Regions from separate parts of the Pantoea sp. GW821-FHT03E06 genome, predicted to be linked through region 2. Evidence: predicted binding sites of a transcription regulator. Region 2 holds the regulator's gene; each other region holds the start of a gene.

Region 1 (7,278 bases), 690 kb from region 2:
GGGCGTGGCAGGCGATCTCTATTTAACCGGCGTGCAGCTGGCGCACGGCTATTTGGGCCGTCCCGATCTCACCGCCAGCCGTTTTATTGCCGATCCCTTCAGCCCCGGTGAGCGCATGTACCTCACCGGTGACGTGGCGCGCTGGCTGGATAACGGCGCGGTGGAATATCTTGGCCGCAGCGACGATCAGCTGAAGATTCGCGGTCAACGTATCGAACTGAACGAAATTGATCATGTGATGAGCGCGCAGCCAGGCATTGAGCAAGCGGTAACGCATGCCGTGGTGCTGGGCGATGCGGCGGCGCAGGGTGATGCACGTCAGCTGGTCGGTTACGTGATTGCCGCGCAGCCGGTGGATGGCGAAGCACTGCGTCAGGCGCTGGCGCAGCGCTTGCCGGCGCATATGGTGCCCGTAGCCATTGTGCAGCTTGATGCCTTCCCGCTCAGCAGCAACGGTAAACTGGATCGCAAAGCGCTGCCGCTGCCTGAATCCGCCACGACCCGCGTGGGACGAGCCCCACACGCGGGTCTGGAAACTACTCTGGCAGATGCCTTCTGCCAGCTGCTGGCACGCGATGCCATCAGCGCGCAGGATGATTTCTTCGCCCTTGGCGGTCATTCGCTGTTGGCGATGCGCTTAGCCGCCAGACTGCGCCGCGAGCTGCAACTGCCGATCTCGGTGGGGCAAATTATGGTGGCCTCGACGGTGGAGAAGCTGGCTACGCTGCTTAGCGATGCGCAATCCCATCAGCAGGCCGGTTTCGAAGCGGTGCTGCCGCTGCGTAAGAGTCACGGACCTACGCTGTTGTGTTTCCATCCTGCCTCCGGTTTTGCCTGGCAGTTCAGCATCCTGCAACGCTATCTCGACCCGCGCTGGTCGCTGATCGGCATCCAGTCGCCGGATATCGATAGCCCGCTGAACCAAAGCGCACATCTGGACGACGTGTGCGACGCACATCTGCAAACCCTGCGCGAAGTACAGCCGCACGGGCCTTACTATTTCCTCGGCTATTCGCTCGGCGGTACGCTGGCGCAAGGCATTGCCGCACGGCTGGAAGCGGCGGGCGAAGAAGTGGCCTTCCTCGGCTTGCTGGATACCTGGCCGCCGGAAACCCAGAACTGGGATGAGAGGCGCGGCGAGAACGTGCTGGATCCGGCGGTATTGGAAGAGGTGAATCGCGAGCGCGAGCAGTTTATCGCTGCGCAGCGCCATCAGGCCGGTGAAGAGATGCGCGCGATGTTCGATACCATCGAAGCCAATTACGCCAGTTCAGTGCGCCTGCTGGCCACCGCGCGCAGTGCACGGTTTAACGGCCGCGCCACGCTGTTCCTCGCCGAACAAACCCAGCAGCCAGGGCAGGATGCGCGCCGCGCCTGGGCACCGTATGTGAGTGAGCTGGACGTATGGCCCATGGATTGTGCCCATGTCGAGATCATTTCACCGCAGATGTTTGAGCAGATTGGGCCACTGTTGCATCGGTTGCTGGGTTAGATGCAAACCAGGTCGCCATGAATGGCGACCCTACGATGTGCCGGTGTGATTTTGTAGGGTCGCCATTCATGGCGACCACCTCAATTATCTTCCGCACCCCAGCGGCACAATCATCGGCGTATGCGCCACCGGATCTTCCACAATCACGCAGCGCAGACCATACACCTGCTCGATCAACGCTGGCGTCACGATCTCCGCCGGTTTGCCCTCGGCGACAATCTTGCCATAACGCATGGCAATCAAGTGCGTGGCGTAACGACACGCGTGGTTGAGATCGTGCAGCACCACCACCAGCGTGCGGCCATGCTGCTGATTCAACTCCTGCATCAGCTCCAGCAACTCAATTTGATGCGTGATATCCAGCCAGGTGGTCGGTTCATCCAGCAGCAGCAGCGGCGTTTCCTGCGCCAGCACCATCGCAATCCACACGCGCTGGCGCTGACCGCCCGATAGCGTATCCACCGATTGCTGCGCTAGGTCGGCCACGCCGGTGGCCTGCATCGCCTGCTGCACCGCCGCTTCATCTTCCGCACGCCAGCGACCAAACAGCGCCTGATGCGGATAACGTCCGCGCGCCACCAGCTCTGTTACGCTGATGCCCGCAGGTGCGTTCGAACTTTGCGGCAGCAGGCCAAGACGGCGCGCCACTTCTTTCGTGGGATAGCGCGCAATCGCTTCGCCATCCAGCAGCACTTCCCCTTTCAGCGGCGTATGCAGGCGGCTGAGCGTGCGCAGTAACGTCGATTTTCCACAGGCGTTGGGGCCGATAATCACCGTCAGTTCACCCTCGGGAATCGCCACCGACAAATTCTCTGCCACCACTTTTTTATCGTAGCCCAGCGTCAAACCTTCGCCGCGCAGACGTGAAGGGATATCGATCATTGGCGTCGCGCCTCCCGCACCAGTAAAGCAATCAGATAAAGTCCACCGAGGATGACGGTAATCACGCCAACCGGTAATTGATAAGGCAGAAACAGATGCTGTGCGGCATAGTCAGCGGCAAGTAGCAACAGTGCGCCACACAGCGCCGAGAGCAGCAATGCACCTTTCATGCCGCCGCCAAGACGACGCGCAATTTGCGGTGCCAGCAGCGCGACAAACGAAATCGGTCCCACCAGCGCCGTTGATGCTGCCGTTAACACCACGCCAATCAGCATCAGCCACATACGGCTGCGCTCCACCGGCACGCCGAGCGCACAGGCGGTATCGTCGCCCATCTCCAGCAGGCGCATGCGCCGCGCCAATAACGCCATCAGCAGTAACGCCAGCAGCAGCACCACAATCACCGGCGGCGTTTTCGCCCAGGTAATTCCGTTGAGCGATCCGGCGCTCCATAAGCCGGCACTCAGCGCCGACTCCAGCGACGCGCTGATAATCAGCCACGAGTTCAGCGCCATCAGCAGCGCGCGCACGCTGATGCCAACAATGATCAGGCGGAAGGTTTCCACGCCGTTGCGCCAGGCGAACAGATACACCAACGCCGCCGTGGCGATGCCGCCAATCAGCGCCGCGCCGGTCATCGCCGTGACGCTTTGATTGAACAGCACTAACGCCACCAGTACGCCGCTGTAAGCGCCGGTGTTAAAGCCGAGAATGTCCGGACTGCCGAGTGGATTGCGCAGCAGCGACTGGAAAATCGCCCCGCTAATCCCTAACGCAGCACCAATCAGCAACGCCATCAGCACGCGCGGCAAACGCCACTCCAGCACGATCAGCTTGACGTTGCCGGCCCCCTGCCCGAGCAGCAGCTGCCCGATTTGTTCGCCGCTAATCTGTAACGCGCCGCGCGTCATCGCCAGATACGCCAGCAGCCCGCAGCAAAGCAGCAGCCAAAGCGCGTGTAACCAGGCACGATGCGTCATAGCCCACCCCGGCCCAGTTTGCGGCGTACCAGCACAATCAGCATCGGTGCACCAAGCATTGCCGTGACGATGGAAACCCGCAGCTCGCCCGCAACCAGCAGGCGGCCAAGAATATCGGCGGCGAGTAATAAAATCGGTGTAATCAGCGCGGTTGCGGGCAGCATCCAGCGGTGATCGTTGCCTACCAGCCAGCGGGCAAAGTGCGGCGTCATCAGGCCCACAAACGCAATTGGCCCCACCGCCGCCGTCGCTGCACCGCACAGCAGCGCAATCGCCAGCAGGCCAAGCAACTGCGTGCGCGCCACGCGCGTACCGAGCGCGGTGGCCATATCGCCACCCATGCTCAGGCTGTTAAGCGCCTGCGACAGAAGAATCGCTACCACGCCGCCCACCAGCACCGCCGGAAACAGCGTGCGCAGCACGGTAAAATTGCGGATATCCAGCGAGCCGCTGTGCCAGAAGCGCAGGTGATCGTAGATGTCAGGATTGAGCAGCGACAGGCCGGATGTCAGCCCATCCAGCACCGCGCCAAGCGCGACGCCCGCCAGCGTAAGACGCACCGGATTAACGCGCCCGCCGCCAATCGCACCGGTCAATGCCACCAGCAACGAAGAGAGCAGTGCACCGGCAAAAGCGAAGCCAAGCCAATCCACCGGCGAATCTGCGCCGAACAGCGCTATGCCAATCACCACCGCGAAACCGGCTCCAGCATTGACGCCGAGAATACCGGGATCGGCCAGCGGGTTGCGCGTCAGGCTCTGCATTAAGGCACCAGCAAGGCCGAGCGCCACGCCCGCCAGCAGACCGGCCAGGGTGCGCGGCAGGCGCGCGTCACGCACAATCACACACTCCGCGCTGTTACAGCTGGAGGTAAGCGAATGATAAACATCGGGAAGCGGTATCGATTTGGCCCCTAGCATCAAGCTAAGAGCGATGAGGAGCAAGAGCAGAATCCCTGAGCCTGCCAATGCACGGATCTGGCGCATAGCGTTCTAAACCTTCACTGTTCAACGTCGTCGCATGCGCGATGCAACTTGATAATGGTTATCGTTATTACTCGCGTTTAGCTATGTTACCATGACTCGCCTCGCGGACGATGAGGAAAATTGGTGCAAAAAGGCGAACCTATGAACAAATCTTCCCACTTTATCGATCTTTCACTGCTGAAAACCCATCCGGCTTTTCGCGCGGTATTTATTGCGCGCTTTATCTCGATTGTCGCGCTCGGCATGCTTGCCGTCGCGGTGCCGGTGCAGATCCAGCACATGACAAATTCACCGCTGCTGGTGGGATTGGCGGTGACACTGGCCGCTGCGGGCATGTTTATTGGTCTGCTGACCGGCGGCGTATTGGCAGATCGCCATGAGCGCAAAAAGCTGATTCTGCTGGCCCGATCCACCTGCGGCTTAGGCTTTATCGCGTTGGCGATCAACGCCGCGCTGCCGGAACCCTCGTTAATCGCCGTTTATCTGCTGGGCTTCTGGGATGGCTTCTTCGGGGCGATTGGCGTCACCGCGCTGTTGGCCGCCACGCCCGCGCTGGTGGGGCGTGAAAATATTATGCAGGCCGGAGCCATCACCATGTTAACGGTGCGCTTCGGCTCGATTTTGTCACCTGCGATTGCCGGTCTGGTGATTGCCCACGGCGGCGTAACCTGGAACTATGGCCTCGCCGCGTTCGGCACGCTGCTCACGGTGTTGACGCTGTTAAAATTACCGCACTTGCCGCCTCCGCCGCAGCCGCGTGAACATCCGCTGAAATCCCTGGCCGCTGGCGTGCAGTTTCTTTTTGCCAGCCCGATTGTCGGCATGGTGGCGTTGATTGGTGCGCTGGTAACCTTAGCCAGCGCGGTACGCGTGCTCTATCCCGCACTCGCGCCTCATTGGTCAGTGAGTGCTGACCAGCTGGGTTTGCTTTACGCCGCGGTGCCGCTCGGTGCCGCGGTGGGCGCGTTGACCAGCGGCAAACTGAAACACGCCGCGCGTCCAGGGCAGTTAATACTCGGCAGCGCGATTGCGGCGTTTATCGCCCTTGGTTTGTTTAGCCTGATGCCGAACCTGCCGCTGGCGTTAGCTTGCCTGATCGCCTTCGGTTACTTCAGCGCCATCAATAGCTTGGTGCAATACGCGATGATTCAAGCGCTCACGCCCGATCATTTGCTTGGTCGCATCAATGGGTTGTGGACGGCACAGAACGTCACCGGCGACGCGATAGGTGCGGCAGTGATTGGCGCGATGGGTTCCTGGCTGCTGCCACCGCAGGCCGCTGCGGTGTTTGGCTTCGCCGCGGCGCTGCTGGGCATGGTGATGTGGTTAGTGATGGGGCGTTTACGTCGTTACCACCCGCCAGCGCCAGAGCTGGCGGAACAGGCATCATGATTTAACGAACAGTTTTTCCAGACGCGCGAGCAGATTGCTGGCGCTGTAGTAATCGAGACGGAACGAATCGACACCCAATTCGTACACCTGCTTGTTTTGCACCGCAGCATTCTGCGCCAGGAACGGATTGCTCAGCACCGACTGCGTGGTTTTATCGTCGGCGGCAAACAGCAGGAAGGTTTTACCCGTCAGGCCGCTGGCGAGATTTTCGCCTGACAGCTGAATGATGTCTTTACGCTGTCCCATGCTGTGGCTCTGCTCCACGCTGGCCGACGGCACCGCCAGGGTGAAACCGAGTTGTTCCAGCAGCTTGCCCTGCGCCGAGGCGGCGGTCCACAGGTTGACCGCGCGCCCACCGCCGTTCCACACCATGGCGGAAACCGGCTGCGGCGGCAGCGTGATGGCTTTCTTCAGCGCGGCTTCGCGATCGTTGAAGGCGTTAACACGCTGTGCCGCCTGAGCCTCCTGGCCGGTGGCCTGGCCTAATAGTGTGACCACATCCTGCCAGCTTTTGTCGTCGTAGTTGACCACTAACGTCGGTGCGATGGCAGAGAACTGATCGACGAGTTTGATGGCGGAGTCATTGCCGGTGGCGCTGACGATGATCAGGTCCGGCGCTTCGGCTGCTACCGCTTCGGCACTCGGTTCACCAATGTACAGACGTTTGAGTTGGTGCTGTTTGGCGACCTCGCTCCATTGGCGGAAGAAACCCTGCTCGTCGGCCAGACGGCTATTGGGTGCAGTCGCACCCGAGGCGATGACCGGCGCATCAATCGCCAGCAGCGAACCGGTCAGCGTGACGCTGGTGGAAACAATACGCTGTGGCGCTTTGTTTAAGGTGAGCGATCCGTTAGCCCCTTGAAGGGTGCGCGGCCAACCTTGTTCGGCATGCGCGACGCTGGTGAAAATCTGGAAAACACTCAATAGGGCTGCAATAGCCCAAAAACCGCATTTATTCATAAGTTTTAGCCCACTTTTTAGCATATTGCCCTGTTCAGCGTCAGCGCCTGATTACGTCAAAAGGTCGCTGAAATCCCGCGAATGGATTGACACTTTTGCCCAATCGACGTAGGTTACAGGCCCATAATAAAAATGATAATCATTCTTAATAATCTTATCATTTATAGGTGAAAATTATGGTGGAAACGACCACGTTTGAAAATGCCTGGCTGAAGGATTATTCCGCGCTTTGCCGTGGTTTTCTCTTTACCTCGCCGTGGCGCAGTTTGGCAACGCAAGGATGCTATACCACCATTAGCGCGCCGGTACATGATGCCGCGTCGCTGCAGGGTGATTTCCAACAACAGCTGCGTCAGCACTTTGCTGCCGCGAAAAAACAGGGCATCGCCAATCCGATTCTGGTCGGGGCGATCCCATTCGATGTCAGCCAGCCTGCGGCGTTGTTTATTCCCGAAGCCCATCAGACCTTCAATCGAGACGACCTGCAAAACGCACTGCCGCAAGGCATCAGCGATCTGCCAGAGGTGCGCCGTCGCACGCCGGTACCAGACCACGATGTCTTCCTCAATATGGTGGCAGATGCGGT
Region 2 (7,278 bases):
CTGCATATTGGCCATGCGAAATCAATCTGCCTGAACTTTGGTATTGCGCAAGACTACCAAGGCCAGTGCAATCTGCGTTTCGACGACACCAACCCAGTGAAAGAAGATCTGGAGTTTGTCGAATCCATCAAGCATGACGTGCAATGGCTGGGCTTTGAGTGGAGCGGCAACATTCGTTACTCCTCAGATTACTTCGACCAACTCTTTAACTACGCCGTTGAGCTGATCAATAAAGGTCTGGCCTATGTCGATGAATTATCGGCAGATGAGATCCGTGAATACCGCGGTTCGCTGACTGCACCAGGCAAAAACAGCCCTTATCGCGATCGCAGCGTGGAAGAGAACTTAGCGCTGTTCCAGAAGATGCGCGACGGTGGTTTTGAAGAGGGTAAAGCCTGCCTGCGTGCCAAAATTGATATGGCCTCTAGCTTCATTGTGATGCGCGATCCTGTGCTGTATCGCATTAAGTTTGCCGATCACCATCAGACAGGCAGCAAGTGGTGCATCTATCCAATGTACGACTTCACGCACTGCATTTCGGACGCCATTGAAGGCATTACGCATTCACTCTGCACACTTGAATTCCAGGATAACCGACGCCTGTACGATTGGGTGCTGGATAACATCACCATTCCTGTGCATCCGCGTCAGTACGAGTTCTCCCGTCTGAATCTGGAATACGCGGTGATGTCGAAGCGTAAACTGACGCAGTTGGTGAGCGAGAAGGTTGTGGAAGGTTGGGACGATCCGCGCATGTTGACCGTTTCTGGTCTGCGTCGTCGTGGCTACAGCGCCGCATCAATCCGCGAATTCTGCCGTCGTATTGGTGTGACTAAGCAGGATAATATCGTCGAGATGGCATCACTGGAGTCGTGCATTCGTGACGATCTCAATGAAAACGCGCCGCGTGCGATGGCAGTTATGGATCCACTGAAAGTGGTAATTGAGAACCTGCCAGCTGGGCATGAAGAGATCATCAGCATGCCAAATCATCCGAACAAACCGGAGATGGGCACGCGTGAAGTACCGTTCAGCCGCGAAGTGTGGATTGATCGCGCAGACTTCCGTGAAGAAGCCAACAAGCAATACAAACGTTTGGTGCTGGGCAAAGAAGTACGTCTGCGTAACGCTTACGTGATTCGTGCTGAACGCGTGGCGAAGGATGATAAAGGTAATATCACCTGCATCTACTGCACATGTGATGTGGACACGTTAAGCAAAGATCCTGCTGATGGCCGTAAAGTGAAAGGCGTTATTCACTGGGTGTCTGCGATTCACGCGCTACCGGCGGAATTCCGCCTGTACGATCGTCTGTTCAGTGTGCCAAATCCGGGAGCGGCAGAGGATTTCCTCACCACCATTAACCCGAACTCGCTGGAGACTAAACAGGGCTTCGTTGAGCCAGGCTTGCGTGCTGCTGAGCCAATGGCGCCATATCAGTTTGAGCGCGAAGGCTATTTCTGTGCTGACAGCGTCTATTCGCAGCCGTCCCAATTGGTGTTTAACCGCACCGTAGGTTTGCGTGACACCTGGGCAAAAATCGGCGAATAATCTTTTTTGCTGATAGTACGATAAGATCATGAAAGGGCGAGCAATCGCCCTTTTTTATTGTCTGCATTTGGCAATGGGTAATCAATTATTCTGCATGCCAGTTAATAAGTTTCTTTTGTCGTTTACGACTATTCTGACTTTAGAAAAATTAATCCATTTGGCCGTGTGAAAAACTTTTTTTCAGGTAGGCTATGCGCTCTAAGACGTTGCTTCGCGGGTTACCAAAGGAAAAAAAATGACAAGTCTCGCTCTGGAAGCCAAGCACAGTGTGGTTGTTTTACATCAACTTATCGAACGTATTTTCAATCAGGTCGAAGGCAGTGATGACAGCATCGACCTGTTTTTGTCGCACTTTCATCCCCAATTTAAAATGGTGACACCGCAAGGTAAACAGTTGGATCTTAATGAGATGGAAGCGCTGTTTCGCCAGTTAAATGGTCAACGCGAAGGTATGCGGATTGCGACCAGCGAGCACGCCATTATCTCGCAGCAAAGTGAGGAAGTGACGATTCAGTATCGTGAATTACAAATGATGAATGGCATCAATCAGAGCCGTATTTCACTGGCGGTTCTTGATTGCAGCACCAGCATTCCACGCTGGCGTTACCTGCAAGAAACCCTCATTGCCTGAATTCAGGTATAAAAAAACCGGCTAAAGCGCCGGTTTTTTTATACTGCATAGCACACTTAATTACTTATCGTGGAGCGTCTCGTCTTCGCGGCAGTCTCCCAGAGCACAGTGACCGTACAAGTACAGACTGTGGTTGCTGAGTTTGATACCGTGGCGAGTGGCAATTTCACGCTGGCGCGTTTCGATTGATTCATCGCTGAATTCGATGACCTTGCCACAATCCAGGCAGATCAGGTGATCGTGATGGTGCTGCTGGGTCAGTTCGAACACGGATTTACCGCCTTCGAAGTTATGACGGGTTACGATGCCCGCGTCGTCAAACTGGTTAAGAACGCGATATACCGTGGCCAGACCAATCTCTTCGCCCATATCAATCAGGCGTTTATACAAATCTTCCGCACTGACGTGATGGGACTCGGGTCCGGGTCCCTGAAGCACTTCCAGAATTTTCAGTCTGGGGAGCGTGACTTTCAGGCCAGCCTTCTTCAATGCGGAGTTGTTGTCAGTCATGCGGATATTGTCCTGTTACTTTGCTAGTCACTTGCGGCGCAGGGGCCTTGAATGTTTAGGTCAACGCGCATTCTCATTTGCGTCTCATTATAGAACTCAAGCAGTGAAATGAAAACCAAGGCAACGTCCTTAATCAATAAAGAGGGTAAGGATAATGTCACTAACGTCTTCAAGACCGGTAAGTTTTGGATTCCATTTCACTCAGCCTCATTCTACAGCCAGAGGAATAAGCGGATGACCATTGCGGGTATTCTACAGATTTGCGGGGAAAAGTTAAAAAACCGTAGCTATTATTTTTATAGGAAATTCCGTTACCCGATGTGAGATAGCGCCCACATCGGGCAGAGAAGGGGATTAGGCTTCAATAATCTCTTTCAGCTGCAGCTCATCGAAGATCTGTTTCACCCATTTCTCAACGCGTTCATTGGTCAGTTCGGGTTGACGATCTTCGTCAATCGCCAGACCGAGGAAGTGTTTATCATCGGCCAAACCTTTAGATGCTTCAAAATGGTAGCCTTCGGTAGGCCAGTGGCCGACGATAACCGCACCATTTGGCTCGATGATGTCGCGAATGGTACCCATCGCGTCGCAGAAGTATTCGGCGTAATCTTCCTGATCGCCACAACCAAACAGTGCTACCAGCTTGCCATTGAAATCAATCTCTTCCAGCGTGGGGAAGAAATCATCCCAGTCACACTGCGCTTCGCCATAATACCATGTCGGGATGCCCAGCAGCAGGATGTCGAATGCATCGAGATCTTCTTTGGTGCTCTTAGCAATGTCATGCACTTCGGCGACATCTTTACCCAGTTGTTTCTGGATCATTTTTGCAATGTTTTCAGTGTTGCCGGTATCGCTGCCGAAGAAAATGCCTACGATTGCCATGGGTTAGGTAACCTCTTAAATCCTGATTGTGAAAGTAAGTCAGTTGACTGCACAGTTATGCGAATAATAGCAGACCGGTAAAAAGTGCGGAACTTGTAAAGCCGTGACTTTTGTTCCAGCGTGCGGTCTGGGCACGCTAAGACAGTTTGAGCTGTGCCAGCAGCATTTGTTCAATCAATTCGCTGCGACTGATGTTTTGCTGATCGGCCAGCGTACTGAGCGCGTCAACCGCCTCGCTGGACATTTTCAGCTCAACACGACGCAACCCACGCACTTTATCGCGCTTGAGCTGATTACGTTTATTGATGCGTAGCTGTTCGTCACGCGTCAACGGGCTAGTTTTAGGGCGACCAGGACGCCGCTCGTCTGCGAAGAGATCAAGCGTGGTGCGGTCTGTCTGTTCTTTTGCCATGGTTTGTAAAACTGAGTGGGCGCGAACGGCGGAAAGGCGCTGCGCGATTAAAACATTATCGGCCCGACCACGGTAAAAATATCCGTGGCAAATTTTTAGCGCGACATCATACTCCAGCGCCTTCCCTGACGCCAACCCTAAAGCACGCGCGGCAAGCTTTTGCTTTTACAGATTAAAAAACCGCCGAACCGCGCGCAAAACCGCATCAGGTTTCTCGGCATGCACCCAATGTCCGGCCCCGCTGATAACGTGCGCATGTGCCTGAGGGAATTGACGCAGCAGCGCATCGCGATGCTGATTATCCAGATAAGGCGAGTCACCGCCGCGAATAAACAGCGCCGGATGCGGCCAGGCAGGCACCTCTTCCCAACCGGAAATGGTGGTGTAATTATCCCACAGCACCGGCACGTTAAAGCGCCATTCACCTTCGACGAACGACTTGAGGATGAACTGAATCACGCCGTCCTCATTAATGTGCTGACGCATCACCTCTGCCGCTTCACTACGACGTGTGACGCCAGCGGTAGTAACGGCTCGGATGGCGGCAAAAATTTCGTCATGGCGGCGCGTTTGATAATCAACGGGCGCGATATCGATCATCACCATTTTCTCAATGCGTTCAGGCGCAATAGCGCTCAGCGCCATAGCAACTTTTCCTCCCATCGAATGACCGATAACGCCAGCGCGATCAATGTTGTGCGCATCCAGCGTTTCAACAATATCCTGTGCCATAACGTGATAATTCATCACGTCGCTGCGTGCGGACAAACCATGGTTACGAACATCAACCTGCAGCGTTGGGCGGGCATCACGTACGCCACGCGCCAGCACGCCAAGGTTATCGAGGCTGCCAAAAAGACCATGAATTAACAGAATCGGTATGGCAGCGGGAGCAGATTGTTCAGTTTGCAGACGAGCGTTCAAAATCATGGCTAAAGTTCTTACGGTTGTGACCTTGGCTTAGGTTATCATGGATTCACCTGTCCAGCAGTCAGGCCGGTGGGCATTAGGGCATATTCCGACTTTTGCCCGTAAACGTTGCCAACGCTATCGGCTGCCACGGATTTAACTTTATAATCCTTATGTTAGAACCCGCTCACATTTTGCACGACTAGATTTTGCTAAGGCCGTTGCACTACTGCGTGGTTCTGTCATTTGCCAGAATCGTACGGAAAAAGATGAAAACGATTGAAGTTGACGAAGAACTCTACCGTTATATTGCCAGCCACACGCAGCACATTGGTGAAAGCGCCTCCGACATTTTGCGCCGCATGTTGAAGTTTACCGCCGGCCAGAGCGCACCGGCTGCGCCTGCCGTTGGTACGTCAGGGAAAGATGCACAGCCAGCCAGCCGCGAAGCGCGTCCTCAGGATCGTGTCCGCGCCGTGCGTGAACTGCTGCTTTCCGACGAATATGCCGAGCAAAATAAGGCGGTTAACCGCTTCATGCTGGTACTGTCAACGCTCTATCGTCTTGATCCGGCTGCGTTTGCTGAAGCTACAGCTTCGCTTCAGGGCCGTACCCGCGTCTATTTTGCGGGCGACGAGCACACGCTGCTGCAAAATGGCACCCATACCAAGCCGAAGCATGTTCCCGGCACGCCGTACTGGGTGATCACGAATACCAATACAGGTCGCAAATGCAGCATGGTGGAACACATCATGTTGGCTATGCAGTTCCCACAGGAACTGACAGAGAAAGTTCGCGGCACCATTTAACTGAAGCGTCAGGGAGAAGCGCCAATGGCCAATCACCCCCGTGCCGGGCAGCCTGCCCAGCAGAGCGATTTGATTAACGTTGCACAATTAACCTCGCAGTATTACGTCCTGAAGCCCGACGTGGCGAATCCGGATCATGCGGTGAAATTTGGCACTTCAGGCCACCGCGGTAGCGCGGGACGCCATAGCTTCAACGAACCGCACATTTTGGCGATTGCCCAGGCGATTGCTGAAGAGCGCAAAAAGAATGGCATCACCGGGCCGTGCTACGTCGGAAAAGATACGCACGCGCTGTCTGAGCCGGCGATTTTGTCAGTGCTGGAAGTGCTGGCAGCCAACGGCGTTGATGTGATCGTGCAGCAGGATAACGGCTATACGCCGACGCCTGCGATCTCTAACGCCATTCTTGAGCACAACAAACGCGGTGGCGCGCAGGCGGACGGCATCGTTATCACGCCTTCGCACAACCCACCGGAAGATGGCGGTATCAAATACAATCCGCCAAACGGTGGACCGGCAGATACCAACGTCACCAAAGTGGTGGAAGACCGTGCTAACCAACTGATTAAAGGCGAGCTGAAGGACGTTAAACGTCTGCCGCTGGATCAGGCGTGGGCAAGCGGTCACATCGTCGAGCAGGATCTGATCCAGCCATATGTTGAAGGTTTGGCGCAGGTGATCGATTTCGCGGCCATCCAGAAAGCGGGCCTGAAAATCGGCGTCGATCCGTTAGGCGGCTCGGGTATTGCTTACTGGCAGCGCATTGCTGAGCACTACAAACTCGATCTGACCATCGTCAACGATGCGATTGATCAGACTTTCCGCTTCATGCATCTGGATAAAGATGGCGTGGTGCGTATGGACTGTTCGTCCGAATGCGCGATGGCCGGTTTGCTGGCCTACAAAGACAAATTCGATTTGGCCTTTGGTAACGATCCCGATTACGACCGCCACGGCATTGTCACGCCAGCCGGTCTGATGAACCCAAACCACTATCTGGCGGTAGCGATCAACTACCTGTTCCAGCATCGTCCACAGTGGGGCAAAGAGGTTGCCGTGGGTAAAACGCTGGTTTCCAGCGCGATGATCGACCGTGTAGTCAACGACATTGGCCGTAAGCTGGTGGAAGTGCCGGTTGGCTTCAAATGGTTCGTTGATGGCCTGTTCGATGGCAGCTTCGGTTTCGGCGGTGAAGAGAGCGCGGGTGCTTCCTTCCTGCGTTTTGACGGTTCAGCCTGGTCAACCGACAAAGATGGCATCATTCTGTGCCTGCTGGCCGCAGAAATCACGGCAGTAACCGGTAAGAATCCGCAGCAGCATTATGACGAACTGGCTGCGCGCTTTGGTGCGCCAAGCTACAACCGTTTGCAGGCACCCGCAACCTCAGCTCAGAAAGCAGCGCTGTCTAAGCTCTCGCCTGAAATGGTAAGCGCGGATACGCTAGCGGGTGATCCAATCACTGCACGCTTGACTGCTGCACCGGGTAACGGCGCGTCAATCGGTGGTCTGAAAGTGATGACGGAAAACGGCTGGTTTGCCGCACGTCCGTCAGGCACGGAAGACGCCTACAA
Region 3 (7,278 bases), 2.2 Mb from region 2:
AGAATCAGCCAGAGAAACCACGGGCCGCCGAGCAGGCTGGTCAACAGGCCAACCGGCATTTCTGCCGGGATCACCACCGTGCGCGCCAGCGTATCCGCCAGCAGCAGCAAAATCGCGCCCGCCAGCGCCGAGCCCGGCAACATCCAGCGATGATCGCTGCCCAGACAAAAACGCATCAGGTGTGGCACCACTAAACCCACGAAACCAATAATGCCGCTCACCGAGACCGCTGTTCCCACCAACAACGCACTCAGCACCAGCAGTTGACGCTGCGTACGCTTCACATCGATGCCCATATAATGCGCATCTTCCTCACCGAGCTGCAGCAAGTTGAGGCGACGCGCGCGCAGTTGGATAGCAATCAGCGCCGGCAGAATCAGCACCGCACACACCGCCAGACTCGGCCATTGCGCCGCGCTCAGGCTGCCCATGCCCCACAGCGCCAGCTGACGCAGCTGCTGATCGTTACTCAGCCAGGAAAGCACGCCAACCGCCGCACCGCACAAGGCATTAATCGCGATGCCGACCAGCAGCAAACGCGACAAATTGCCCAGCGCCAGGCGGCTAAAACTGAAAATCAGCAGCGTGACGACCAAGCTGCCGATAAAGGCGGCAATGCTCGGCAGCCACAATGCCAGCAGCGGCGGTAAGCCGAGCGGGATAACGATCGAGAGCGCTACCGCCAAACCGGCACCGCTGCTAATGCCGAGTAAACCGGGATCGGCCAGCGGGTTGCGAAACAATCCCTGCATCACCGCGCCCGAAACCGCCAGCGCCATGCCGAGCAGCACCGCCAGCAGCACGCGCGGCAGGCGGATATTGATCCAGATTTGCCACGCCATATCGCTCAGCGGCGCGCGCCATAAGGTACGCATCGAAAGTGGCATCGCGCCGAAGTTGGCGGCCAGCAGCATGCACATCACCATGCTGATGCCCATCAAACACAGCCAGCGCAGCACGGATGCATTAGTCATGTTTTGCGGCTTCAGCGGCACGGCGCAACTTCACAATCGCACCCGGCGTATCCAGACCAAAGCTCAGCAGTGCCATCTCATCCACCATCAGCAACGCGCGATGCTGACCGGCCGGCGTCATTGCCAGCCCCGGCAGCGCCCACACTTTCTCTTCGCCGCCCAGCGTGCGCAGGCCATCTTCACCCACCACGATTAAATCCGGCGCTGCCGCCACCACGCCCTCCTGCGACAGTTGCTGATAGTGCGGCACCGCGGCCATAGCGTTGATCAGTCCCGCGCTGCGAATCGCACCGTCGGCACCGGTTTGCGCACCGGCCGCCTGGGTACGCATACCGCCGTGCGCCATAATAAACAGCACTTTGATCGGTAACGGTTTTTGCGGGATCTGTGCGCGCTGCTTGTTCACTTTTTCAATCAGCGCGTTAGCGGCATCTTCACGATGCAGCGCCTTGCCGATGGTGGCGATTTTTTCCGCGATAGCATCAAGGCTATTTTTACCGGTGATATCCACCACTTTTACCCCGGCTTGTGCCACCTGCTCTAATACCAGCGACGGCTTGGCCAGCTCGCTGCTCAGCACCAATGTCGGCTTCAGCGCCAGAATCCCTTCGGCGTTCAGCTGGCGCATATAACCGACATCCGGCAGCTTATTGGCCTGCGCCGGATGCTGGCTGGTGCTGTCGCGTGCCACCAAATTCGCCTGCGCATCCAGCGCATAGATAATCTGCGTGACATCGCCGCCGATGGAGATCACTCGATCCGCCGCGAAGGTGGGCAGCGTCAGCGCGCAAAGCAGTACCAGAAGTCGTCTCATGCGGTGGCCCCTGCGCTGTTCAGCGAGGTCACCTGCTCGCGCCAGCGCGCCTGTTCCGGCGTGCCTTCGCTGCGCTGGCCATACAGCTGCGCAATCTGCGTGCCGTCAGCGGCGAACAGTTCAAGACTGGTGACGAAGCCGTCGCCGCTCGGTTTGCGTGTCACCCAGCTTTCACTGATGCGATCCGCCATCAGATGCAGCGTGAAGGTGGGATTGAAGATGTTGATCCAGTTCTCCATCGGCATCAGCTTCTGCACCGCGCCGGTGAAGATCTGCGTGCAGCCACGGTTGCCAATGAAAATCATTATTTCGTTGCCATCCTGCTGTGCTACATCCAGCAGCTGCGCCAGGGAATCATTACTCACCTGACGCGCCAGATCGTCCGGCACCGCGTGGAATGCCTGCGGTCGTGAGAGGTTATGACGCTTCAGCAGCCCAAAGAACTGATGCACATCGGTCATCGCACGCCATTCGGCCTCCACTTTGCTGGCATCCACCGTGCGGCTGTATTGCGGCGCGCTGGCGGGCTGCGGATCTACTGTCGCCGCGCGCTCCACCACAAACCCGGCAATCAGCGCATCCCAGGCGGTGATATCGGTGTTGTCGGTGACGTAGATTTTCAGAACCGCATCGGCGTGGCGATCAAAAATCTGAATGCTTTGACGTTCGCCGTGTGCGGTCTGCTCACGCAGAAAGAACGCGCTGTGCCACTGATTGAGAAACAGGCGCTGATCGAGGGCGCGCGGATTGAGAATCAGACCGGCATGCTCGCCAAGATGCAGGTTTTCATACTTGCCCACCTGCTCGTGCACCGCATACTCATTGCGGGTGATACTTTTGGTCTCGCCGACAGCGGCCAGCGCCGCCAGCAAGGCGGGAAAATCGGCTTTTAATGCCTGCGCATCCTGACCAACGCGGGCTTCGCACAGCTGTGCTTCGCCAATGCCCATCAATGCCGCCAGATCGCGCGCGTACTTTTTCGGATGCTCGCCTTTCAGCGCCAGATATTGTTCGTAACGTGGGTTCATTGCCTTGCTCCATGAAAATGCCCTGCGCCACCGCAGGGCGAAAAGGGATTAGAAGTCGACGTTCACACCCAGCTGGAAGGTGCGGCCTGGCATCACTGCCAGATTGATGTCGTTGCGTTCCTGGGCATTGCTGCTGGTCAGCGTACGACTGCTGGTGTAATCCCAGTATTTGCGATCGGTAATGTTGTAGATGCCGCCGCTCAGCTTGACGTTTTTCGTCGCCTGCCAGTAAGCCGTGGCATCAACCATGCCGTATCCCGGCACGCGCATATAATCGGTGGTGGCATCGGTGATCGGCGTGCCAGCGTTGGTATAGCTTTCGCGGTTGGTAGCGGTAGCCTGCTTACCTTTCACAAAGGTGGCGGTCAACGCGGCGCCATAGCCACGCGCTTTGTCATCCCACGCCAGTCCAACAATGGCTTTCAACGGCGCGACGCTGTCGAGATCGATGTACTTGTCACCGGCATAGCTGGACTTGGATTTCCCTTCGTTATAGCCCAGCGCAAAGGTGCTGCTCAAGCCATCCACCTGCGGGAACCAGGTGCCGTAATTCACTTTGGTTGAGATCTCAGCACCATAAATGTAGGCCTTATCGCGGTTTTCAGCCTGATAGCTGGTGTAGATGTTGCTCGGTACGTTGACGAACATCTCCGGATTAGTGGCGCGACGATAGCGGGTATAAGCGATGAAGTTTTTATACTGGTTGTAGAACACCGACGTGTTAACCGTGACGCCTTCGGTGGCCTGACCTTTCAGGCCCCACTCGAAGTTGTTGCTGGTTTCGGTTTTCAGATCGGTATTACCAATCAGCGCATACTGCGCGCTACCTGCATAGCTGGAACCGAGGTTCCATGAGCCATACAGCTGGCTGGTGGTAGGGAACTGCACGCCGCGTTTGTATTGCAGATAGGTGGTCAGCGCGGGCGTCAAATCGTACTGGAAGGTCAGTGATGGCAGCACCTGAGTATCAGAGTTGGTTTTGCCGTACAGTGCATCAACCTGCTCTTCGGTCAGCACCGCGCTGCCAGTGGTAAGATCGCCCAGATCCTTCGGCTTAGTGCTTTGATACATCACGCGTACGCCGGGAATGATCGCGAAGTTGTGGCTATCAAGATCGAAGTTGATCTTATCCTGCAGATAACCGGCCACCGCGAAAGTGCGGCTGTCGGCCTGCGGTTGCGTGATGGCGCTGAAGGTACTGGGTGCCGGTTCCTGACGGAACGGACGCTCGCTGTTATCCAGACGCGCATTGACACCGGCGCTGAGCTCATGACGTCCCAGCGTTTTGGTACCGCGCGTGTCAAAGCCGTAAGTATCGACATTGAAATCGGAATAGACGAAGCCGTACTGACTGGCGCTGGTTGGCAGATAGGTATTGTCGTGCGCCTGCGTTTGCTGCCAGTAAACACGCGTGGTCAGCGTATCGATGAAGTCATTGTACGGCGTCCACTCATCCGCCAGATTGATGCCCCAGCGGCGCGTATCACTCTGCTGCTGCGCGCTGCCCCACACGGTGTTACCGCTGGTGTCCCAGGTATCGTAGTGACTGTGATTGGTTTTGTGATAGTAATCGAAAGTGGCGCTCAGCTTATGCTGATCGTTCGGCTGCCAGATGCCCGACGTCATAAAGGCATCGGAGTGCCAGTTAGCTGGATAGGCGTCTTTCACGCCGCTGTTATTTTCGGTTTCCTGACCGTCGCGGCGGCTATATACAAACAGGCCGCGCAGCTCGTCATCACCCGCTGCAGCAGTAATGCCGTTGTGCCAGCTGCGGTTCGAGGAGTCATAATCACTCTGGTAACCGAAGTACGTATTTTTGTCGCTGCTAAGGTAGTCATCGGCGGTTTTGTTGTGAAACGACACGTTACCGCCGATAGAGGTGTTGGGTTGATCGACCGCCGTGGCGCCCTTCTCGATATCAACGCTGCCGAACATGTAGGGATCGATGTAGTCGCGGCCAATCCCAAAGGTATTGTTACCGGTGCGGCTGACGTACGGACGACCGGTAGCATCCGGAATCGGGATGCCGTCGATATCCATACCCACGCGGTTACTCTCCAGGCCACGGATGTTATAACCGGTGTAGCCCGCGCGGTCGAAGCCACTTTTGCCCGCCGATGAACCGCCGCTGGAGCCGGTTGCGCTGATCAGCGGTTCATAACGCATGATCGAACCGAAGTCATTGGCGCCGCGTTTTTGCAGTTCTTGCGCTGTAATCGTGGTTTTATTGCCGGCCTGCTGTTTTGGCGCAGTGACGGTCAATACCGGTTCATCGCTGGCGGCGTAGCTGCAAGCGGCATGAATAGCCGAAGATAAAATGGCAACTTTGAAAAGACGTTGCTGAGTGAATCCCTGAAAGAGTGAAGACATGCGCGAAATACCCGGTTAATTGTTAGTATTCGCTCACTTGCTTGCTGCCAGAAAGTACGGACTTTGATGCAAAGACCATAAAAAGTTGCGGACTTATTTTATGTAATAAATGATTGCGACAGAAATGTAATGCAACTGGTAATCATTATCAATAGCATTTACATTAAGATGTATCTTAGAGCGCACGATTTGTTAACTTGTTTATTATCAATAATTAAGCAGAGACATCTATGATTCAGAAACCGTCCATCACTATTCATTACTGCACACAATGCAACTGGCTGCTGCGCTCCGCGTGGATGGCGCAGGAATTACTGCATACGTTTGCTGAAGATGTAGGCGCAGTTACGCTTAAACCGGGCACCGGCGGCGTGTTTGAGATCAGCATTGATGGCCAGGTAATTTGGGAGCGTAAGCAGGAAGGCGGATTCCCGGATGCGGCGGTGTTGAAGCAGCGCGTGCGCGATGTTTGCTGGCCGGATCGCGCGTTGGGGCATGTGGATAAGAAGAAGAGTTGAGGTGATTGACGTGTGGTCATTGAAACGGTCGCCATGAATGGCGACCCTACGGGCGATCTGCTAACTTTTGGCGATTTTTTCTGCCGCGTCGTGCAGCGCGCTAATCACAATCTCCAGCGCCTCAGCCGAAATATCTTCCTGCGCCAGGCGGTGATTCAGCGTGTATTTTATCAGGTGAATCGCCTGCTCAACCTGCGGAATATTGCGGTTATTCACCAGAATCGCCAGCGAGGTTAAGCGCTCAATAATCGCTTCCACACTGTCACGATTCTCCGCCAACAGTGCCGCCCCGCTCTCATTCAGCGCATAGGCTTTACGTGATGCCTGCGCATCGACCACGCGAATCGCGTCCATCTCTTCAAGCAAGGTGAGATTGGGATAAATGATACCGGGGCTAGGGGAATATTCCCCTTTGGAGAGTTCTTCAACCGATTTGATCAGCTCATAGCCGTGCGCAGAGCCGTTCGCCAAAAAGTGCAGCATTAACAGTCGGATATCACTGGCATCCAGCATCCGCTCCCGACGCTTCTTACGTGCGCCTGCACAGATGGTCCGCTGTGCGTGGTCGGACTGCCATGGAAAATCCCGCTGCTGTTTCATTGCCTTCCTGAGCGTCAATTAAGGGAGGTTGATAGTAGTCTGCCGCCTGGCAAAATTCAACACAGGCGGCAGCGGGCGGGCCAGTCGGGAATTATTTCTGATGCCAGTAGGCCACAGCGCGCACGTAATCCGTGTGCGCACCGCGTCCTTGAGTAAAGTAATCGCTCAGCAATTTCACCGCCTCACCTTCGCCCGTTAGCCAGATGAAGTAGTCGTCAGCGGGCAGCGCAATGCTTTCTAAGCGTGCAGTTAGCGGGGCCAGGTTATCCGCCTGCATAGTACCGCTGCCAAGCCAGCTCACCTGCACATTCGGCAACTCGCCAAGATAATCGCGGCCGGTCGCTTCATCGACATACGCCAGCAGATGGATCGCCTGCGCCTGCATCTCGGCGTAGCGACGCTTAAACGCGGGCAGGCCGGTTTCATCACAAACGTAAATCTGGCAGGCATAATCGACGGGCACGATAAGCGAACCGCGCGGACCGCCCATGGCAATTTGATCGCCCGGTTTGGCTTCATTAGCCCAACTGCTGGCCACGCCGCCCTCGTGGATGTAGAAATCGATGGTCAGTGAATCGATGCCGTTAAATTCCAGCGGCGTGTAATCACGCGCGGCAGGGCGTACCCCGCCCGGCCAGACAATACCGTCATCCGTCATCTGCGGTAGCGCCAATTCTGCGCCGGTTTTTTCCGGGAAGAATACTTTGATGTGATCGTCAAACGACGGCGAATTGAAGCCTGCCAGATCGTTGCCGTTGAACACAATGCGCCAGAATGCACCGGCAATCAGCGTTTTGCTCACCACGGTGATGTGACGGAAACGCAAGTCATTACGTACGCGACGCGGTACGCGTGCGGAAGGGGTAGTTTGCAAGCGTGGTCTCCCTAAAAGATAGTGAAAGTCATTCTCATCTGATGGCGTCAGAATAGTTATGATATATCTTCGATGCAATGCCGAAAAATGCTATTGGGAG

Evidence for each region. The regulator Fur, encoded in region 2, represses iron uptake genes when iron is present. The targets are predictions, from matches to a motif close to ATAATAATGAGAACNACTATCAA.
Region 1: the regulator Fur is predicted to act here: its motif matches at 4,389-4,411, upstream of entS (enterobactin transporter EntS).
Region 3: the regulator Fur is predicted to act here: its motif matches at 5,322-5,344, upstream of AC07WB_RS15950 (TonB-dependent receptor domain-containing protein).

The regions. Positions count from the first base shown of each region.
Region 1 is NZ_JBWKUG010000001.1:524,096-531,373, reverse strand. Features, by position in the region: gene AC07WB_RS02420 (enterobactin synthase subunit F) at 1-1,492, shown strand, start outside; gene AC07WB_RS02415 (ATP-binding cassette domain-containing protein) at 1,577-2,374, opposite strand; gene fepG (iron-enterobactin ABC transporter permease) at 2,371-3,354, opposite strand; gene fepD (Fe(3+)-siderophore ABC transporter permease) at 3,351-4,340, opposite strand; gene entS (enterobactin transporter EntS) at 4,482-5,732, shown strand; gene fepB (Fe2+-enterobactin ABC transporter substrate-binding protein) at 5,727-6,692, opposite strand; gene AC07WB_RS02390 (isochorismate synthase) at 6,869-7,278, shown strand, end outside.
Region 2 is NZ_JBWKUG010000001.1:1,217,112-1,224,389, forward strand. Features, by position in the region: gene glnS (glutamine--tRNA ligase) at 1-1,551, shown strand, start outside; gene AC07WB_RS05595 (hypothetical protein) at 1,787-2,182, shown strand; gene fur (ferric iron uptake transcriptional regulator) at 2,243-2,692, opposite strand; gene fldA (flavodoxin FldA) at 3,047-3,577, opposite strand; gene ybfE (LexA regulated protein) at 3,714-3,989, opposite strand; gene ybfF (esterase) at 4,155-4,919, opposite strand; gene seqA (replication initiation negative regulator SeqA) at 5,168-5,707, shown strand; gene pgm (phosphoglucomutase (alpha-D-glucose-1,6-bisphosphate-dependent)) at 5,732-7,278, shown strand, end outside.
Region 3 is NZ_JBWKUG010000001.1:3,441,955-3,449,232, forward strand. Features, by position in the region: gene AC07WB_RS15935 (FecCD family ABC transporter permease) at 1-974, opposite strand, end outside; gene AC07WB_RS15940 (heme/hemin ABC transporter substrate-binding protein) at 967-1,788, opposite strand; gene AC07WB_RS15945 (hemin-degrading factor) at 1,785-2,816, opposite strand; gene AC07WB_RS15950 (TonB-dependent receptor domain-containing protein) at 2,865-5,186, opposite strand; gene AC07WB_RS15955 (Rdx family protein) at 5,417-5,704, shown strand; gene AC07WB_RS15960 (PadR family transcriptional regulator) at 5,765-6,304, opposite strand; gene AC07WB_RS15965 (siderophore-interacting protein) at 6,396-7,178, opposite strand.